Methylobacillus flagellatus KT: one gene and its partner. The protein of the gene in region 2 interacts with the protein of the main gene of each other region in a pairwise test. Links are inferred from orthologs where the notes say so. Each region holds a gene or a part of one and is shown on either strand. Other genes may lie near its edges. The genes, in order: MFLA_RS08540 and topA.

Evidence for each region.
Region 1: the proteins of topA (region 2) and MFLA_RS08540 interact in binary tests that used the Escherichia coli proteins (3 or more experiments, as listed by UniProt). The link is inferred for Methylobacillus flagellatus KT from one-to-one orthologs.

Annotation. Positions count from the first base shown.
Region 1 is NC_007947.1:1,779,210-1,787,479, forward strand. What follows is about bases 2,628-5,324. They hold MFLA_RS08540 (IMPACT family protein), read right to left. Parts: upstream 4,408-5,324; coding sequence 3,847-4,407; downstream 2,628-3,846. Other genes in these bases: MFLA_RS08535 (OmpA family protein), read left to right, coding at 2,628-3,035; MFLA_RS08545 (helicase HerA-like domain-containing protein), read right to left, coding at 4,447-5,324. Outside these bases: MFLA_RS08520 (formylmethanofuran dehydrogenase subunit A), read left to right, coding at 1-491; fhcD (formylmethanofuran--tetrahydromethanopterin N-formyltransferase), read left to right, coding at 491-1,399; MFLA_RS08530 (formylmethanofuran dehydrogenase subunit C), read left to right, coding at 1,396-2,205; more of MFLA_RS08535, read left to right, coding at 2,391-2,627; more of MFLA_RS08545, read right to left, coding at 5,325-5,943; MFLA_RS08550 (CysB family HTH-type transcriptional regulator), read right to left, coding at 6,021-6,959; MFLA_RS08555 (sulfite exporter TauE/SafE family protein), read left to right, coding at 7,117-7,914; MFLA_RS08560 (nitrite/sulfite reductase), read left to right, coding at 7,924-8,270.
Region 2 is NC_007947.1:234,180-242,899, reverse strand. What follows is about bases 2,603-5,749. They hold topA (type I DNA topoisomerase), read left to right. Parts: upstream 2,603-2,980; coding sequence 2,981-5,518; downstream 5,519-5,749. Other genes in these bases: pbpG (D-alanyl-D-alanine endopeptidase), read right to left, coding at 5,623-5,749; ttcA (tRNA 2-thiocytidine(32) synthetase TtcA), read left to right, coding at 2,603-2,859. Also shown: MFLA_RS01185 (class I SAM-dependent methyltransferase), read right to left, coding at 1-1,126; MFLA_RS01180 (pteridine reductase), read left to right, coding at 1,184-1,936; more of ttcA, read left to right, coding at 1,948-2,602; more of pbpG, read right to left, coding at 5,750-6,633; glycine cleavage system protein GcvH, read left to right, coding at 6,812-7,183; MFLA_RS01155 (hypothetical protein), read right to left, coding at 7,180-7,716; MFLA_RS01150 (DNA polymerase III subunit chi), read right to left, coding at 7,694-8,158; MFLA_RS01145 (leucyl aminopeptidase), read right to left, coding at 8,165-8,720. UniProt on the Escherichia coli protein: Releases the supercoiling and torsional tension of DNA, which is introduced during the DNA replication and transcription, by transiently cleaving and rejoining one strand of the DNA duplex.

The DNA of each region.
Region 1 (8,270 bases), 1.5 Mb from region 2 along the record:
TGCTGATGGACAAGAGTTTCCGCAACGACATGTTCGCCAAGCTTAACCTGGATGCCCAGGCCATGAGCACGCTGACCTCGATCGATCGCGAATACAGCCTTTATGAAATCGCCATCATGACGCGCGCCGGCGCGGCCAAACTGGTCGGTCTGCACGACCGCGGCCATCTCGGCGCTGGCGGCGCCGCCGACATTACGGTCTACACCGACAATCCGGATCGCGAAGCCATGTTCTCCAAGCCTGACTATGTGTTCAAGGATGGCGAACTAGTGGTCAAGGATGGCCAGGTAGTTAAAGTCACCTGGGGCAGTACGCATACGGTCAAGCCGGATTTCGATCGCAGCATTGAAAAGGATCTCAAGCAATATTTCGACCGCTATCACACCATGAACATGGAAAATTACAAGGTCAACGCCGCCGAGCTTGAAGACGGCGGCCGCGGCAAGGTCATTGTTCAGGAAGCCAAGGGTCGCAGGGAGAAGACAGCATAATGATTATCAACGGCGTAACCATAGACGACACCTTTGCCGAAGCCTTCGGCATGCGCGGCACCCGTGTCATCATCACCGCGCAGAATCTGCGCTGGGCCTACAACGCAGCGCGCGCCATGACCGGCTTCGCTACCTCGGTGATTGCCTGCGGCGTGGAAGCGGGCATCGAGCGTGAGCTCACCCCGGAAGAAACACCGGATGGCCGCCCGGGTGTCTCCATCCTCATGTTTGCCATGAGCAGCGCGGTATTGATCAAGCAACTCGAAACCCGTATGGGCCAATGTGTGCTGACCTGTCCCACTGCGGCAGCATTCTCGGGCATTGACGAAGGCTATCCAGAGATCACCAGGATCAACCTCGGCAAGAACCTGCGCTTTTTTGGCGACGGCTTCCAGATTTCCAAGGTATTCAATGGCAAGCGCTACTGGCGCGTACCGGTCATGGACGGCGAGTTCCTCACTGAGGAAACCACAGGCATGATCCGCTCTGTCGGCGGCGGCAATTTCCTGATTCTGGCGGAATCCCAGCCGCAGGCGCTCGCCGCATGCGAAGCCGCAATCGATGCCATGAGCAAAATTCCCAATGTCATCATGCCGTTCCCAGGTGGCGTCGTGCGTTCCGGCTCCAAGGTCGGCTCCAAGTACAAGGCATTGATCGCGTCGACCAACGATGCCTTCTGCCCCACACTCAAGGGCATCACCAAGACCGAGCTTTCGCCCGAGATCGAATCGGTGATGGAAATCGTGATCGACGGCCTTACCGACCCCGACATTCGTGTTGCCATGCGCGCAGGCATCGCCGCCGCATGCGAGCTCGGCGCCAAGAATGGCATCAAGCGCATTTCCGCCGGCAACTACGGAGGCAAACTCGGACCCTATCACTTCAAACTAAGGGAGATCATGGCATGAGCGCTTTGACCTTCACTCTCAACACAACATTACAGCAACGGGTCGACCTGTCCCCGCTCATCCCTGACAACCTGGCAGGCAAGAGCCTGACAGACATCGGTGCCATCCTGCTGGATAGCGGCCGCGAGAAATTACGCGCGGACAGCTTGTTCGATATTTCGGGCGACGATGCCGCAGACATCGTTTTCAACAACGCCAATGGCAAGCTGGACTTCATCGGCAGCCAGATGAAATCAGGCCGCATCACTGTCAACGGTGGTGCCGGTTCCTATCTCGGCCTGCAGATGCGTAACGGCCACATTGTGCTCAACGGTGATGCCGACGCATTCCTTGCCAGTGGCCTGGCGGGTGGGCTGATCGAGGTCAAGGGCAATGTCGGCGACTTTCTCGCCGCAGCACTACCCGGCGACCGCAAGGGCATGAAGGGCGGCATGGTACTCATCAGCGGCAATGTCGGCGAGCGCGCAGGCGACCAGATGCGTCGCGGCATCATCCTCATCGAGGGCAATGCCGGCGCATATCTCGCCTCGCGTATGCTGGCTGGCACCATCGGCGTACTAGGCAGTGTCGGCGAATACGTAGGCTACGGCATGCGCCGCGGCACCCTGCTGCTGAAGCAGGAACCCAAGCTGCATGCCACCTTGCAGGACTGCGGCACCCACACCCTGCCCTACCTCAGCCTGATGTTCAAATCGTTCCGCGACCTGCCGAGCAAGTTTGCCACGCTCAACCAGAACCGCGTGCAACGCTATGCCGGCGACATCGCCAACGACGGCAAGGGCGAAATCCTGGTCTTCAACCAGTAACCAACTCAGCTACATCACCAAAGCCCGTGCCATCCACTGGCCGGGCTTTTTCATGCCAGAACATCAACAATTGTCAATCTGCTTTGTCATGAACCCAGTGGCATCTAAGCTGCTCAAATCATCGCTGCCCGGCCATCCAGCAGGGCAGCCATATGCTTGAAGACAACATATAAAAAAGGAACACCATGAAAACCAATATCACCATCACCACCTTGATCGCAACTCTGGCCATGAGCGGCTGTGCCAACATGTCAGGAACCCAGAAAGGCGCTGCCATCGGTGCGGGCGCGGGTGCTGTCGTCGGCGCCATTGCCGGCAAAGGTAAAGGTGCCGCCATCGGCGCTGCAGTAGGCGCAGGTGCAGGCGCCCTTGCCGGTAACGTCTGGTCCAAGCGCATGGAAGAGCAGAAACGCCAGATGGAAGAAGCCACCAAGGATACCGGTGTCGAAGTCAGCCAGACCGAAGACAACCAACTCAAGCTGAGCATTCCCAGCGACATCTCCTTCGCTTCCGGCAAGGCCGATATCGAACCCAACTTCCGGGTCGTGCTGGACAACTTCGCCACTACCCTGAAGAACAACCCCAACACCCTGGTCACCATCATCGGCCACACTGACAATACTGGCTCTGACGCCATCAACAATCCACTGTCCGTGAACCGCGCGGCTAACACCCGTGACTACCTCATCGCGCGCGGTATCGCCGCCAGCCGCTTCACCATCGACGGCCGCGGCTCCCGCGAACCGCTGGTCAGCAACGACACGCCAGCCAACCGTGCCAAGAACCGCCGCGTGGAGATTTTTGTCGCGGAGCCTGCGCCCGCACAGTAAGCTTGCCTCGCCTGACTTTATTGGCATACATCCGATGAAAGCCCCGTATATTCAACCTAATATGCGGGGTTATTTCATGGATAAAGCCCTTTTTTGTTGGGACTGACCTGCACAACATGCTTTCAAAGCATGCCCCGCCAATGACTGTAATAACCAAGGCCAGAAGTGAGAATGGGTTCAAGAACGAAGTTCTTAGCTTAATTCCAGAGTCAAAAAATGTAATTCGCGTTAGAACTATTCCAGAAGAATTAGATGATGGATATGTATTAAAGCCAATGGGGCTTGAGAGCCTGCCTGATAGAGCTAACCCCTGAGGTTATCTCAGAGAGAAAGCGGAGGGCTTTAGCTGCAGCGCAGAAGACCAATCCTAGCCTAGACGAAAGGACAAGCACATAAAATTGTAGTTGGAGCAGCAATTGCCACTGCCGCAGCTGGTGCAAACCCTATCTCATTCTGCGTCGCTGAAATAGTGGCTTCAATTCAGATTGGAATGATGACTGGCATCACTTCCGTCTTTGGGCTTGATCTATTAAAAGCAAATTGAGCTTTTTGATTACATCTGCTATTTGCGCAGGAGGGTCTACATTCATCGGTAGAACCATAGTCATTAACGTATGAACGTTCCTCCCTGGCGTCGGAACTATTGCCGGTGGCGTTATTTCTGCCGCAACCTCAAGAGCGGTAACAGTTGGCCTTGGGGAGACATACATAGCTGTCCTCGCAGAAATTTTCTCTGACAATACAAGTTGACGTAGCGCACAGTATCAACAAACCTGCCCCAGGTGGCAGGTTGACATTCTAGACACCACAACTACCCGTATTTCTGCTGCAACCCCGGAATCTCGCTCGCTGGCACCGTGGCAATCACGGTAACAAACTCCCCAAATGCCTTGTCGAGGATTTCGCCATTCATTTTGGCGATTTCCCGCATGAACATATCCAGTTGCTTGTAATCAAGCTCGATGCGGATCTTCTGCATTTCGACAAAAGGTCCGGTTTCCGCAGCATCAAGCGCCATTTTCGCCGTGCCGCCATAAGCGCGGACAAGGCCGCCGGTGCCGAGGTTGATGCCGCCGTAATAACGAATCACGCCGACGCAGACATTGATAAGGTCTCGGCCTTCGAGGAATTGCAGCACCGGCTTGCCCGCCGTACCAGATGGTTCGCCCGCATCGCTGAAGCGCTGCACAATGCCTTGGGGGGTCTTGAGGCGGAATGCATAGGCGAGATGATGCGCGCTCTGGTGAGCTGCTGCCAGGCGACGCAATGCCATGCTGACGGCACGCTCATCCGCACAATATTCCGCGATTGCAACAAAACGGGATTTGTTGATGGTCTGTTCTGCCTGACCTGGCTGTACGATAATCTGCAAACTATCCGACCTTTACCACTGAGCACTTGATTTCACGGGCTACTTGCGGCGCTTACCCCCGAGAATGGAGCCCAGCACTCCGCGCAATACCTGCCGCCCCAATTCAGAGCCAATTGCACGCGCAGCGCTTTTGGCAGCAGTTTCCAGTACACCTTGACGGCTGGTCGACTTCTTGCCCTTGCCTTGCGCTCCTGCACCGCCGCCGAACAAGTCCCCCCAATCAAAACTGTTGTCGTCGGCTTCATCTTGCTCGACAGGCACTTCTGTTGCCCGGCCCTTGAGGATTTCATAGGCCGATTCCCGGTCTATGCTGTTTTCATAATGTCCATAGATGACGGAATTTTTGATCAGCTGCTCGCGCTCGGCAGCGCTGACCGGACCGATACGACTCCCAGGTGGACAGATGGATGCGCGTTCCACGGGTGCTGGGCGGCCCTGCTCATCGAGGAATGACACCAAGGCCTCCCCTACGGCAAGTTCCGTGATGACCTCACCGACATTGACTGCAGGGTTAGCACGGAAAGTTTCGGCCGCCGCCTTGACTGCTTTCTGATCTCGTGGCGTAAATGCACGCAGTGCGTGCTGCACGCGGTTGCCCAATTGGCCGAGCACGACATCGGGAATATCGAGCGGGTTCTGGCTAACGAAATATACGCCCACACCTTTGGAGCGAATCAATCTCACGACCTGCTCGATCTTGTCGAGCAGGGACTTCGGCGCGTCATTGAACAGCAGGTGCGCCTCATCAAAGAAGAATGCCAGCTTTGGCTTGTCCAGATCCCCGACTTCCGGCAGTTTCTCGAACAGTTCGGACAACAGCCACAGCAGCAAGGTCGCATAGACTCTCGGGGAGTGATAAAGAGTATCGGCTGCCAGCACATTCACCACACCCCAGCCCTTTTGATCGGTCTGCATCATATCGTCCAGATTCAAGGCCGGCTCACCGAAAAGCTGGTCGGCCCCCTCATGCTCGAGCTGCAGCAAGGCGCGCTGGATCGCTCCTACGCTGGCGCTGGAGATGTTGCCATACTGAGCGCTATATTGAGTGGAATTTTCGGCAGCGTGCTGAATCATCGCACGCAGATCCTTGAGATCAAGCAGCAGCCAACCATGGTCATCGGCAATCTTGAACACGGCGGTCAATACGCCAGATTGCACATCATTGAGGTTGAGCATGCGCCCGAGCAACAATGGCCCCATCTCGGCGATAGTTGTCCTGATCGGGTGGCCCTGCTTGCCAAAGACATCCCAGAAGGTGACGGGACAAGCAGCAAAACTAAAATCGGTCAGGCCCAGCTGGGCAACGCGCGCATCGATCCTGGCATTGCCGCCGCCAACCTGACTGATGCCGGCCAGGTCGCCTTTGACATCGGCCATGAATACTGGCACACCCATACGCGAAAAGCTTTCAGCAATGCTCTGCAGCGTGACTGTCTTTCCTGTTCCCGTGGCGCCAGCGACCAATCCATGACGATTGGCCATTTTGGGGAGTAGATAAAGGAAATCCGCGCTTTTGGCTAAAGGAGTCGGTGTCATACAACCTCGAAAATTGCGCTATTGAACCAGAGGCTCAACAATACCAGAAATACCCAGCGACAACGCATTGCAGCCCATCACTCCGGCGCGCTGTAACCAATCTTGAGCTCAGCCTCCACTGCCTTGCGGGGGTAATGCGGCGCCAACAACTCAATGAAAGCATAAGCATACCCACGCAGGTAAGCGTCGCGCCGCAAGCCGATATAAGTTGTGCTGGGCGGGAATAGATCGCTCACATCCAGCATGGCCAAGTGGCTATCACGCTGTGGGTCATAGGCCATGTTGGCAACCAGGCCCACACCAAGCCCGAGATTGACGTAGGTCTTGATCACATCCGCATCGATTGCGGTCAGTACCACGTTGGGGTTCAGGCCGGCCTTCTCGAAAACCTTGCTGACCAACGAGCCGCCGGTAAAAGCAAAATCATACGTGATCAAGGGATAGCGCGTGATTTTCTCCAGTGTGATGGGTTGCTCCGCCAACAAGGGGTGGCCTTGCGGCATTACGATGCAACGGTTCCATTGGTAGCAAGGCAGGCAAAGCAGATCGGAATAACTGCTGATGGACTCCGTCGCAATCCCGATATCCGCTTCGCCTTTCTGCACCTGCTCGGCCACCTGAGTGGGATTGCCCTGATGGATGGTCAGCTTGACCTTGGGGTAGCGCTGCATGAACTCTTTTACCGCCGCAGGCAAACGGTAACGCGCCTGGGTATGGGTAGTGGCAATGGTCAGGGTACCCGAGTCCTCATGAGAAAACTCGTCGCCGACACGCTTGATGTTGTCCATCTCGATCATGACGCGCTCGGCCAACTGCAGTATAATCTTGCCCGGCTCAGTGACACCGATCAGCCTCTTGCCATTGCGCTTGAATATCTGCAGGTTGAGCTCGTCCTCAAGCAGCTGGATCTGCTTGCTTACACCCGGCTGCGAAGTGTGCAAGGCATCAGCCGCAAGAGATACACTCAAGCCCTGACGGGCGACCTCACGGATATACCGCAATTGATGTATTTTCATGTGTTATCCCCAGCCTTGGTTTTATAACAAAATCACATATGCATAGAATAACATAACTATTAAAAATATTAATTAACCTGTTATAATGCAAGGCTTTTTCTGGCATGGTTTTTTAACTGGACAACCAGACGTCCCAGATAAAAACAACAATCAACTCATGGACATAGGATACATTCTCTCCGGCTTTGCCGTAGGTTTTCTTGTAGGCATTACCGGAGTGGGAGGCGGCTCATTGATGACGCCTCTACTGGTATTCCTGTTTGGTTTCAAGCCAGTGGTCGCAGTTGGAACCGATTTGCTGTTTGCTGCACTAACCAAGACAGGTGGCGTATGGGTGCACCACGGCACGCATAAGTCTGTCGACTGGAAGGTCGTCGGCCTGTTGTCGGCTGGCAGCCTGCCGGTATCGGTGGTCACTATTTACGTCATCAAGCACCTGATGGCGATAGGCAAGGAAATCAGCGGGCTGATCACTTATGCCCTAGGCATCGCATTGATCCTGACGGCATGCGCCCTGTTGGTTCGCAGCATCCTGATGCGCAACAAGGTGCGGGAAGTTGAGCAAGGGATCATCAGCACCGGGCGCTTCACCGGCTCAACCCAGGTGACGGCCACCATCTTGACTGGCGCCGTGCTGGGGGCATTGGTAACGTTATCTTCAGTAGGGGCAGGAGCACTGGGCACGATTGCGATCCTTCTCCTCTACCCGAAGATGAGCACCTTGAAAGTCGTGGGCACCGATCTTGCCCATGCCATCCCGTTGACTGCGATTGCAGGCATCGGGCATTGGACATTGGGTCACGTGGATTTTGCATTGCTAGGCAGCCTGTTGATCGGCTCGTTGCCCGGTATCTGGATTGGCAGTCATTTGAGTGCCAAAATTCCGGAAAAAGTGTTACGCCCGATCCTGGCAGTGATCCTGTTGCTGATCGGTTTGAAATTTGTTCTAGCATAAAGTGAGCTCATGTATATATACGACGAAATTGACCAGGCCATCGTAGACGAGCGTGTCAAACAGTACCGTGACCAGACTCGCCGCTTTCTTGCGGGAGAGCTGAGTGACGAGGAATTCCGTCCGCTGCGTCTGCAAAATGGCCTGTACATCCAGCGTCATGCCCCAATGCTACGCATTGCAGTCCCTTACGGCATGCTGTCTTCCAGACAGCTGCGCAAGCTGGGCGACATTGCCAAGCGCTATGACCGCGGCTATGGCCACTTCAGCACCAGGCAGAACTTGCAATTGAACTGGCCCCAGCTGGAGGATGTGCCCGACATCCTGGCAGAGCTCGCCACTGTGCAGATGCATGCCAT
Region 2 (8,720 bases):
CCGAAAGCGGCTGCACGTGCCGACCCAGCGCAATCACCTTGAACAGTTCACCCATTTCGGCAGGTGACAATAGCTTCTGCGCCGCGCTTGCCAGTGGCGCATACCGCATCAGGTCATGCGCCGGCACACGTGACATCAGCTCGGTAATCCCGCAATTGATCAGGAACTGCGCCTGCGTGCAATATCCCAGCAAATGGAGCCCGTTCCCAATGCCCGCTTCTGCCACGGCAGAAAAATCAACGTGGGCGGTCAAGTCCTGCAAGCCCGGGTACAGCAAGGGGTCTTGGTGGGCATAATGGCGATAGTGGCACATCAGGGTGCCCTGGTGACGTTGCGGGTGGTAGTACTCCGCCCGTGGGAACCCGTAGTCGATAAACAGCAGCACACCTTCCTGCAGGCACTGTGCCAGGCTTGCCACCAGCGCCCGCGCTGCAGGACTGGTCTCCGTCTGGTAGTATTCCGGCAATGCAAGCACTTCGATTCCACTGACCAGGCCGGCATCCACCAGGGGCCGGGACGCCAGCATCAAGTTCCCCTCCTGATTCAAAGCCACCCCCAGCTCCTGCCAACCTGCTTCTTCTTTCCGTACGAGATGTACAGGCACGGCATCAAGCACCTCGTTTGCAAGCACAACGCCTGTAAACGCCTCTGGCAAGCTGTCCAGCCACGCAACACGTGCATAGAGCGCGGGCGCCAGAACAGACTGCAGATATTGCTGCTGCACACTTCTCAACCCCGCACTCACTTCCAGGATCTCATATCGCTCGGGCAGCGCGTTGGCAAGCTGCAACTCCTCAAGCATGACAGCAGCCAGCTTGCCTCGCCCTGCGCCCAGCTCAAGAATACTGCCGCCAGTCTGCGTCAACACCGCCATTACCTGTCGCGCCAGGGTCTGGCCGAACAACGGCGTCATTTCCGGCGCTGTCACAAAGTCGCCAGCCACACCGAATTTCTGCGCGCCCGCACTGTAATAGCCCAGGCCAGGCGCATACAACGCCAGCTCCATATACCGGGCAAAACTGACCCACCCCCCTGCATCAACCACCTCTTGGCGAATGAGTGCGATCAGCTGTGCACTATGCTTGATAGCGTCTGCATCGGGGACAGGCAAGGCGGAGATATTCATGGTATTGGATTATAATGCCAAGTTATTCCTGAATTTTGACGCGATCTGGAACATTTGGTGGATGCATCCCTGGACAGCAAGGTGGTTTTGATTACTGGCGGTGCCAGGAGGGTGGGCGCGGCCATCTGCCGCCTGCTGCATGCTGAAGGCGCCAGCCTGATGATCCATTACCGCAGCTCGGACGATGAAGCGCGCACCTTGCAATCCGAGCTGAATCTGCAACGCCCTAACTCTGTCGCCATCATCCAGGGGGACTTGTTGCGGTTAAGCGTATTGCCCAAGCTGGTACAGGAGACCGTGCGCCACTTCGGCCGTCTGGACGCCCTTATCAATAACGCTTCCAGCTACTACCCCAGCGAGCTGGGCAGCATCACCGAAGACCAATGGGAAGACCTGATCGGCCCCAATCTCAAGGCACCATTGTTCCTGTCGCAGGCTGCCGCCCCCGAGCTCAAGAAAACGCACGGCACCATCATCAATATCACGGACACGCATGTAGAGCGCCCGAAAAAAGGATATATCGTTTACAGTGTTGCCAAAGCAGGTCTGGTGACACTGACCAAGTCATTGGCGCACGAATTGGCGCCGGAGGTCAGGGTCAACGCTGTCGCCCCCGGACCAGTGTTATGGCCTGAAAACAACCCGCAGTTCGACGAAGTATACCGCCAGCGCGTCATCTCCCAGACACTGCTGAAACGCATCGGCGAGGGTGACGATGTCGCCAAGGCGGTGCGCTTCCTGTTGCAGGACGCGCCTTTCATCACCGGACACGTGATCGCCGTCGATGGCGGACGTTCACTCAACCTTTAAATCATTCCATCATGATCAAACATTATCCCGACAATGCCTCCAACAGCTTCCTCAAATTGCGCAACAGCCTCATCAGCGCCACTGGCAAAGCTATAGGCGACTACAACATGATCGAAGACGGCGACACCATTCTCGTCTGCATGAGCGGCGGCAAGGACTCCTATACCATGCTCATGATGCTGCTGGCGTTGCAGGAGCGCGCACCCGTCAACTTCAAGCTGATCGCCATGAACCTGGACCAGAAACAGCCGGGCTTTCCAGCTCACATCCTGCCTGCCTATCTGGAACAACTGGGCGTCGATCATCGTATTGTCGAGGCCGACACCTACTCCATCGTCAAGGAGAAGATCCCAGAAGGCAAGACGACCTGCTCCCTTTGCTCACGGCTGCGCCGTGGCATCATCTACCGCACGGCACAAGAACTGGGCGCAAATAAAATCGCATTGGGTCATCATCGTGACGACATCGTGGAAACGCTGTTCCTCAATATGTTTTTTGGTGCCAAGATGAAAGCCATGCCACCCAAGCTTGCCACCAACAAGGGAGAGTTCCACGTGATCCGTCCGCTCGCCTATTGTGCCGAGAAGGACATCGCCAGTTATGCACGTGGGATGGACTTCCCCATCATTCCCTGCGACCTCTGCGGCTCCCAGGAGAATCTGCAACGACAGAAGGTCAAGGACATGCTGCAAGCCTGGGAGCGGGAGCAACCGGGCCGCGTCAACAATATCTTTCGCGCCATCTGCAATGTCGAACCCTCGCACCTCGCCGATACCGACCTCTATGATTTCAAGCACATGTCGCAGAGCAAGGCCGAGGATGAAGATCCGCTGTTCGGCGATATTGATAAAGAAAGCAATCCGGCCTTGAGCCTGGTTTCCAGCGAAGGTTTCCGCATCGAGTTCAAACGCAATATCGCCTGACAGCTCGTTCCACCCTTCAAGAAAAGATCAGCGGCAAGCATCTAAATTTACAGTGATTTCTTGTGCAGCGGGCGATTTACTCTTATCATCTGCCGCTCTGCATCCCACAAGTCATGTGTCCATGTCAAAACTGCTGATCGTCGAATCGCCATCCAAGGCCAAGACCCTGAAAAAATACCTGGGCAAGGATTTTGAGGTTTTGGCCTCATATGGGCACGTCCGTGACCTGGTTCCCAAGACCGGGGCCGTCGATCCGGATCATGACTTTGCCATGAAATATGAAGTGATCGACCGCAACGCACGCCATGTGGATGCCATTGCCAAGGCGGTCAAGACTGCCGATGCCATCTACCTCGCCACCGACCCGGACCGCGAAGGGGAAGCCATTTCCTGGCACATTGCCGAGATCCTCAAAAGCAAGAAACTGCTCAAAGACAAGCTGATCAAGCGCGTCGTGTTCCACGAAATCACCAAAAATGCCGTACAGAACGCGATCGAAGAACCACGTGACATTTCCATGCCGCTGGTCAATGCCCAGCAGGCACGTCGGGCACTGGATTACCTGGTTGGCTTCAACCTGTCGCCTTTGTTGTGGAAGAAGATTCGCCGTGGCTTGTCCGCCGGCCGCGTGCAAAGCCCGGCATTGCGCCTGATCGTCGAGCGCGAGCTTGAGATCGAGGCATTCAAGAGCCAGGAATACTGGACCATCCATCTGGAATCCGCCAAGCACCAGCATGTGTTCGATGCCAAGCTGGTGCAACTTGAAGGCAAGAAGGTAGAGCAGTTCACCATTACCAACCAAGCACAGCAACAGGAAGTCGTCGGCAAGCTGCTTGCCGTGAGTGCAGGCAAGACCACCGTCTCCCGCGTCGAGAAAAAACAGCGCAGCCGCAGCCCGGCCGCCCCATTCACGACATCCACCCTGCAGCAGGAAGCCGTGCGCAAGCTCGGCTTCACCACCAGCCGCACCATGCGGGTCGCCCAGCAATTGTACGAAGGTATCGACATCGGTAGTGGCACGATGGGCTTGATCACCTATATGCGTACCGACAGCTTCAGCCTAGCGACCGAGGCAGTCATGCAGATCCGCGACTATATCAAGCAGAATTTTGCCGCCGAATATCTGCCCAAGTCCCCGATCATGTACAAGACCAAGGCCAAGAACGCACAGGAGGCGCATGAAGCGATACGTCCGACCGACATCTCACGCACTCCGGCCAGCATGCGTGCGTTCCTCACTGACGAGCAGTTCAGGTTGTATGAGATGATCTGGAAGCGTGCACTGGCTTGCCAGATGACCCAGGCCAAATTCGATGCCGTCAGCATTGATCTCGCCGTTGGATCCGATGCCAACCTGTTCCGTGCCACAGGCCAGACACTGATATTTCCGGGTTTTATTGCGGTTTACATGGAGGGGGTGGACGACGAGGAAGAGGAAGGCGAAAGCAAGCTGCCGCACCTCGAAACCGGCGAAGTGCTCGCCGTGCAGAAAATATACGGGGATCAGCATTTCACAGAACCACCCCCGCGCTATTCCGAGGCCAGCCTGGTCAAGGCACTTGAGGAATATGGCATTGGACGCCCCTCGACTTATGCCAGCATCATTTCCACGCTGCAAGATCGCGAATATGTAGTGCTGGACAAGAAACGCTTCATCCCTACTGATGTTGGCCGCGTGGTAAACAAATTCCTTACCGAGCATTTTACCCGCTATGTGGACTACGGTTTTACCGCCAACCTGGAAAATGAGCTGGATGACATCGCGGAGGGTGAGCGCGAATGGATTCCCGTTCTCAATGAATTCTGGCAAGGCTTCAACAACCAAATTCATGAAAAAAGCAACGTGGAGCGCCCCGGCGTTGAAATGCTCGATGAGGCATGCCCCAAATGCGGCAAACCGTTGCAGTCCCGCTTGGGCCGCTTCGGAAAATTCATCGGCTGCTCGGGCTATCCCGAGTGCGACTATATCCGTAACCCGAACGCGAATGCCAACAACAATGAGCCTACGGTCATTGGGCAGGAACCCGAGAGCGGCAAGGACATCCTGCTGCTGAATGGTCCTTATGGTCCCTACCTGCAGATCGGCCTGCCCGAGGCAGACAGCAAGAAGAAACCCAAGCGCGTCAGCATCCCCAAGGAAATCCCTGTTTCCAGCCTGGATATGGAAACGGCGCTCAAGCTCATTGCATTGCCGCGTGACTTGGGCCAGCATCCCGAAACGGGCAAGAAAGTGGTCGCCAATATCGGACGCTTTGGGCCTTACGTCAACCACGATGGCAAGTTCAAGTCTATTCCCAAGAGCGAGAGTGTTTTCGATATTGACCTGGCACGTGCTATCGAACTGCTGGCGCAGGCCAATGCCGGCGCAGCGCCCATCAAGGAGCTGGGCAACCACCCGGACGGCACGGGTAATATTGCCATCTATGCTGGACGCTTCGGCCCTTATGTGCAACACGGCAAGTTGCGCGCCACCTTGCCCAAGGGCCAGGAACCGGAAACCCTGACCATGGAGCAGGCCCTGGAGCTGCTATCAGCCAAGGCGGCAAAAGATGCTCCGGCCAAGAAGGCCAAGACTACTACTGCGAAAAAGACAAGCAGCACCAAGAAGGCGGCTACAACGACTCGCAGGAAAAAAGCATCGGCGGGCGAGAGCGAATAGCCTCCTCAATACGCTATCCATCTCACAGCCCATCACGCACCAATAGGGCCTGAATAAATAAAAAGCGGCCAAGGCCGCTTTTTATTTATTCAGGAATCGCCACATCAGCTTGCATCGCGATGGTTATTGCTACTTTCTATCCACTTGCGGATTTTCTGTGCGTCGCCTACCCGGGCATTCTTGCTGAATGAATCCAGCAGCACAATGATCAGGGGCTGGCCACCAACCTCCGCCTGCATCACCAGACAGCGGCCAGCCTCATTGATGTAGCCGGTCTTGGACAAGCCGATCACCCAGTCGCTGTTGCGTACCAGTACATTGCTATTCACATAATGCAATGGCGCGCGCGCGCCATTGACTGGCACGGCATAGGCGGTAGTGGTCGATACATGGCGGATCTCGGGATATTGGTATGCAGCGCGCACCATCTTGACCAGATCCTCAGCAGTGGAAACATTTGCGCTATTCAACCCGGTCGGGTCGGCAAAACGCGAATGCAGCATGCCCAATTGCAGGGCCTTGGCATTCATCGCAGCGACAAATGCATTGAGCCCCCCCGGATAATGACGGCCCAGCGCTGAAGCTGCTCGGTTTTCTGAGGCCATCAAGGCAAGCTGCAGCATTTCTGCCCTTGTCAGGGTCGCCCCGATCGGCATCCGCGAGCCGGTTCCCTTGAGGGTGTCAATGTCTTCCCGCGTGATTCTCAGCTTTTCATTCATATCCTGCTGGGCATCCAGCACCACCATTGCCGTCATCAGCTTGGTCAGAGAAGCAATCGGCGCAGCGATATCTGTTCCCTTGGCAAACAAAACCTCGCCGGACTCCTGATTCACGATCATGGCCTTGCTGGAAGCCAGCTTTAAGCCCGCATCCTCATCCTTGAACACGCTAGGGCTGGCTGTGGCAACAGCACTGTTGGAACGTATGGTACTGATGATCCTGCCGCTGGCTTCATTTTTCTTTGCTACCGCCGCTTTCTTATTGGCAACGGTTTTGTTACTCGCCTTGGTTTTGCTGGCTGCAGATTTCTGCGGCTTTTTCTCCGCTGCACAGGCCAAGACCGGCGGCATACACAATGCCAGCATGGTCAGCCATAATGTGATGATACGCTTCATGTCACACCCGCCCCGTCAATGATCGAAAAAATAATATCCAAAAAGATTTGATTTGTCATTAACATAGCAACGGAAGTTTATATATTTTCTTAATAGAAGAAAGATAAAAAAATCTGCCTCTGTATCGGTTTCACTGGTTTATGAGAAAATATGCCGACATCATTCCCCTGAGCTTTTCATGAATATTCCTGAAAACCTGCAATACACTGCCGAACATCTGTGGGTACGTCCAGACGAGAACGGCCATTGGCTCGCCGGCATTACCGACCATGCCCAGGATTTGCTGGGCGATATCGTATATGTCGAGGCCCCTAAGCCGGGAACCCGCCTATCCGCAGGCCAGCCTTGCGGACTGGTAGAATCTGTCAAGACCGGTTCCGACCTGCATGCCCCTCTCGATGGTACCGTAACCGCCATCAATGAAGCCCTGCAAATTACACCGGAAGAGATCAACGACAGGCCTTACGATGCCTGGATTTTTTCCTTCGAGCCTGAGCATGCACCTACGGGACTGCTAAGTGCAGCTGAATACAGAGCACTGCTGGGCTAATCCTTTTTCAACACCTGGAGCACGCGCTCCCTGAAACTATCAGCCAATACACGCTCGACCTCGGCACTGAGCCTGGGAGTCAATGCTTGCATTTCCTTTGCCAAGGCCTCCTGAATGGCCTGGGCAATCACCGGCTGCATATCGGCAATCACTGCCTCAGCCAGTTCTCGACGCGCCAGCAGCAATGGCGGATGCTCCGTTTCCTGCTCGCTCGAAACATCTCTAGGATGCTCCACGTCCTCATCCGCTGGCAAGAACTTGATGCCTGGCACCTGAGATGCCGTCTTTCCTTCAGAGGGAGAAGGTAACACCTCGGGCGTATCCCCCAGGCTTGCAGGCACATCATCGGCATGATAAGACGCCAGCAGCTGCTCAACCGCGATAGCACTGAGTGCACCGCCTCCCTCATAAAACTCCGTCAATATGGGAATGTCATCCTCGGTTGCCTGCCCGGATGTCGGCGTTGCTACATTGCTCAGCGCGTTAATGCGGCGCAGCACCAGCGCCAGTTCATCTTGAGGTTGATCGCTCATCGGACCCTCCTTTCATCAAGGCAGCGCCACTCGCATCGAATGTCCTGAGCTCATAGCCGCGGTCACGATAGAACCGATACCGCTCACGCGCCGCCGCACGATCCTCTTCCTCCAACCCGACAATCTCGATCAGTCGCCTGAACCGGCTGAAGAATGGTGGATATTGGCTATCAAGATTGATCAGGATATCGTCATGAGGCAACGGTTCATGACGCCAATCTATAATAACGGGCGTTTCTGCCGCACGGGGATGCGTGGCATGACAGTGCGGCAGGAAGCCGGTCGGCGGACTGCTCCATAGAAATGAGCCCAGCTGCTCTGCAGCCTGCTGGGTAGAGGCCAGCACCATCAGCCTGCGCCCCCGTTGCACGGCACGGCTGCTGAGACTGGCGACATGGGCGGCCTTGTTGGGCACATTGAAAAAGAAATCAACCCGGGTCATGCGGTCCTACTTCCCGGCGCGCTGCTTGAGAAACTCGGTAAGCAGCGGTACTGGGCGTCCCGTGGCCCCTTTTTCCTTGCCGGACTTCCAGGCAGTACCCGCAATGTCCAGATGGGCCCAGTCGTATTTCTTGGCAAAACGCGAGAGAAAGCATGCGGCGGTGATACTGCCGCCGGCCCTGCCGCCGATATTCGCCATATCGGCAAAATTACTGTCGAGCTGGGACTGATAATCATCCCAGAGCGGCAAGCGCCATGCCCTGTCATATGCCTCGTTACCTGCATCCAGCAATTCTTCGGCTAGGCTGTCCTTGTTGCTGAACAAGCCGCTGGCGTGATGTCCAAGCGCAATCACGCATGCCCCTGTCAGGGTGGCCACATCCACCACGGCCTGCGGCTCGAAACGTTCTGCATAGGTCAAGGCATCACAGAGGATCAGCCGGCCTTCCGCATCGGTATTCAACACCTCGATGGTCTGGCCAGACATGCTGGTCAGCACATCGCCAGGCCGTGTCGCATTACCGTCAGGCATGTTCTCACACGTCGGAATGATGCCTACCACA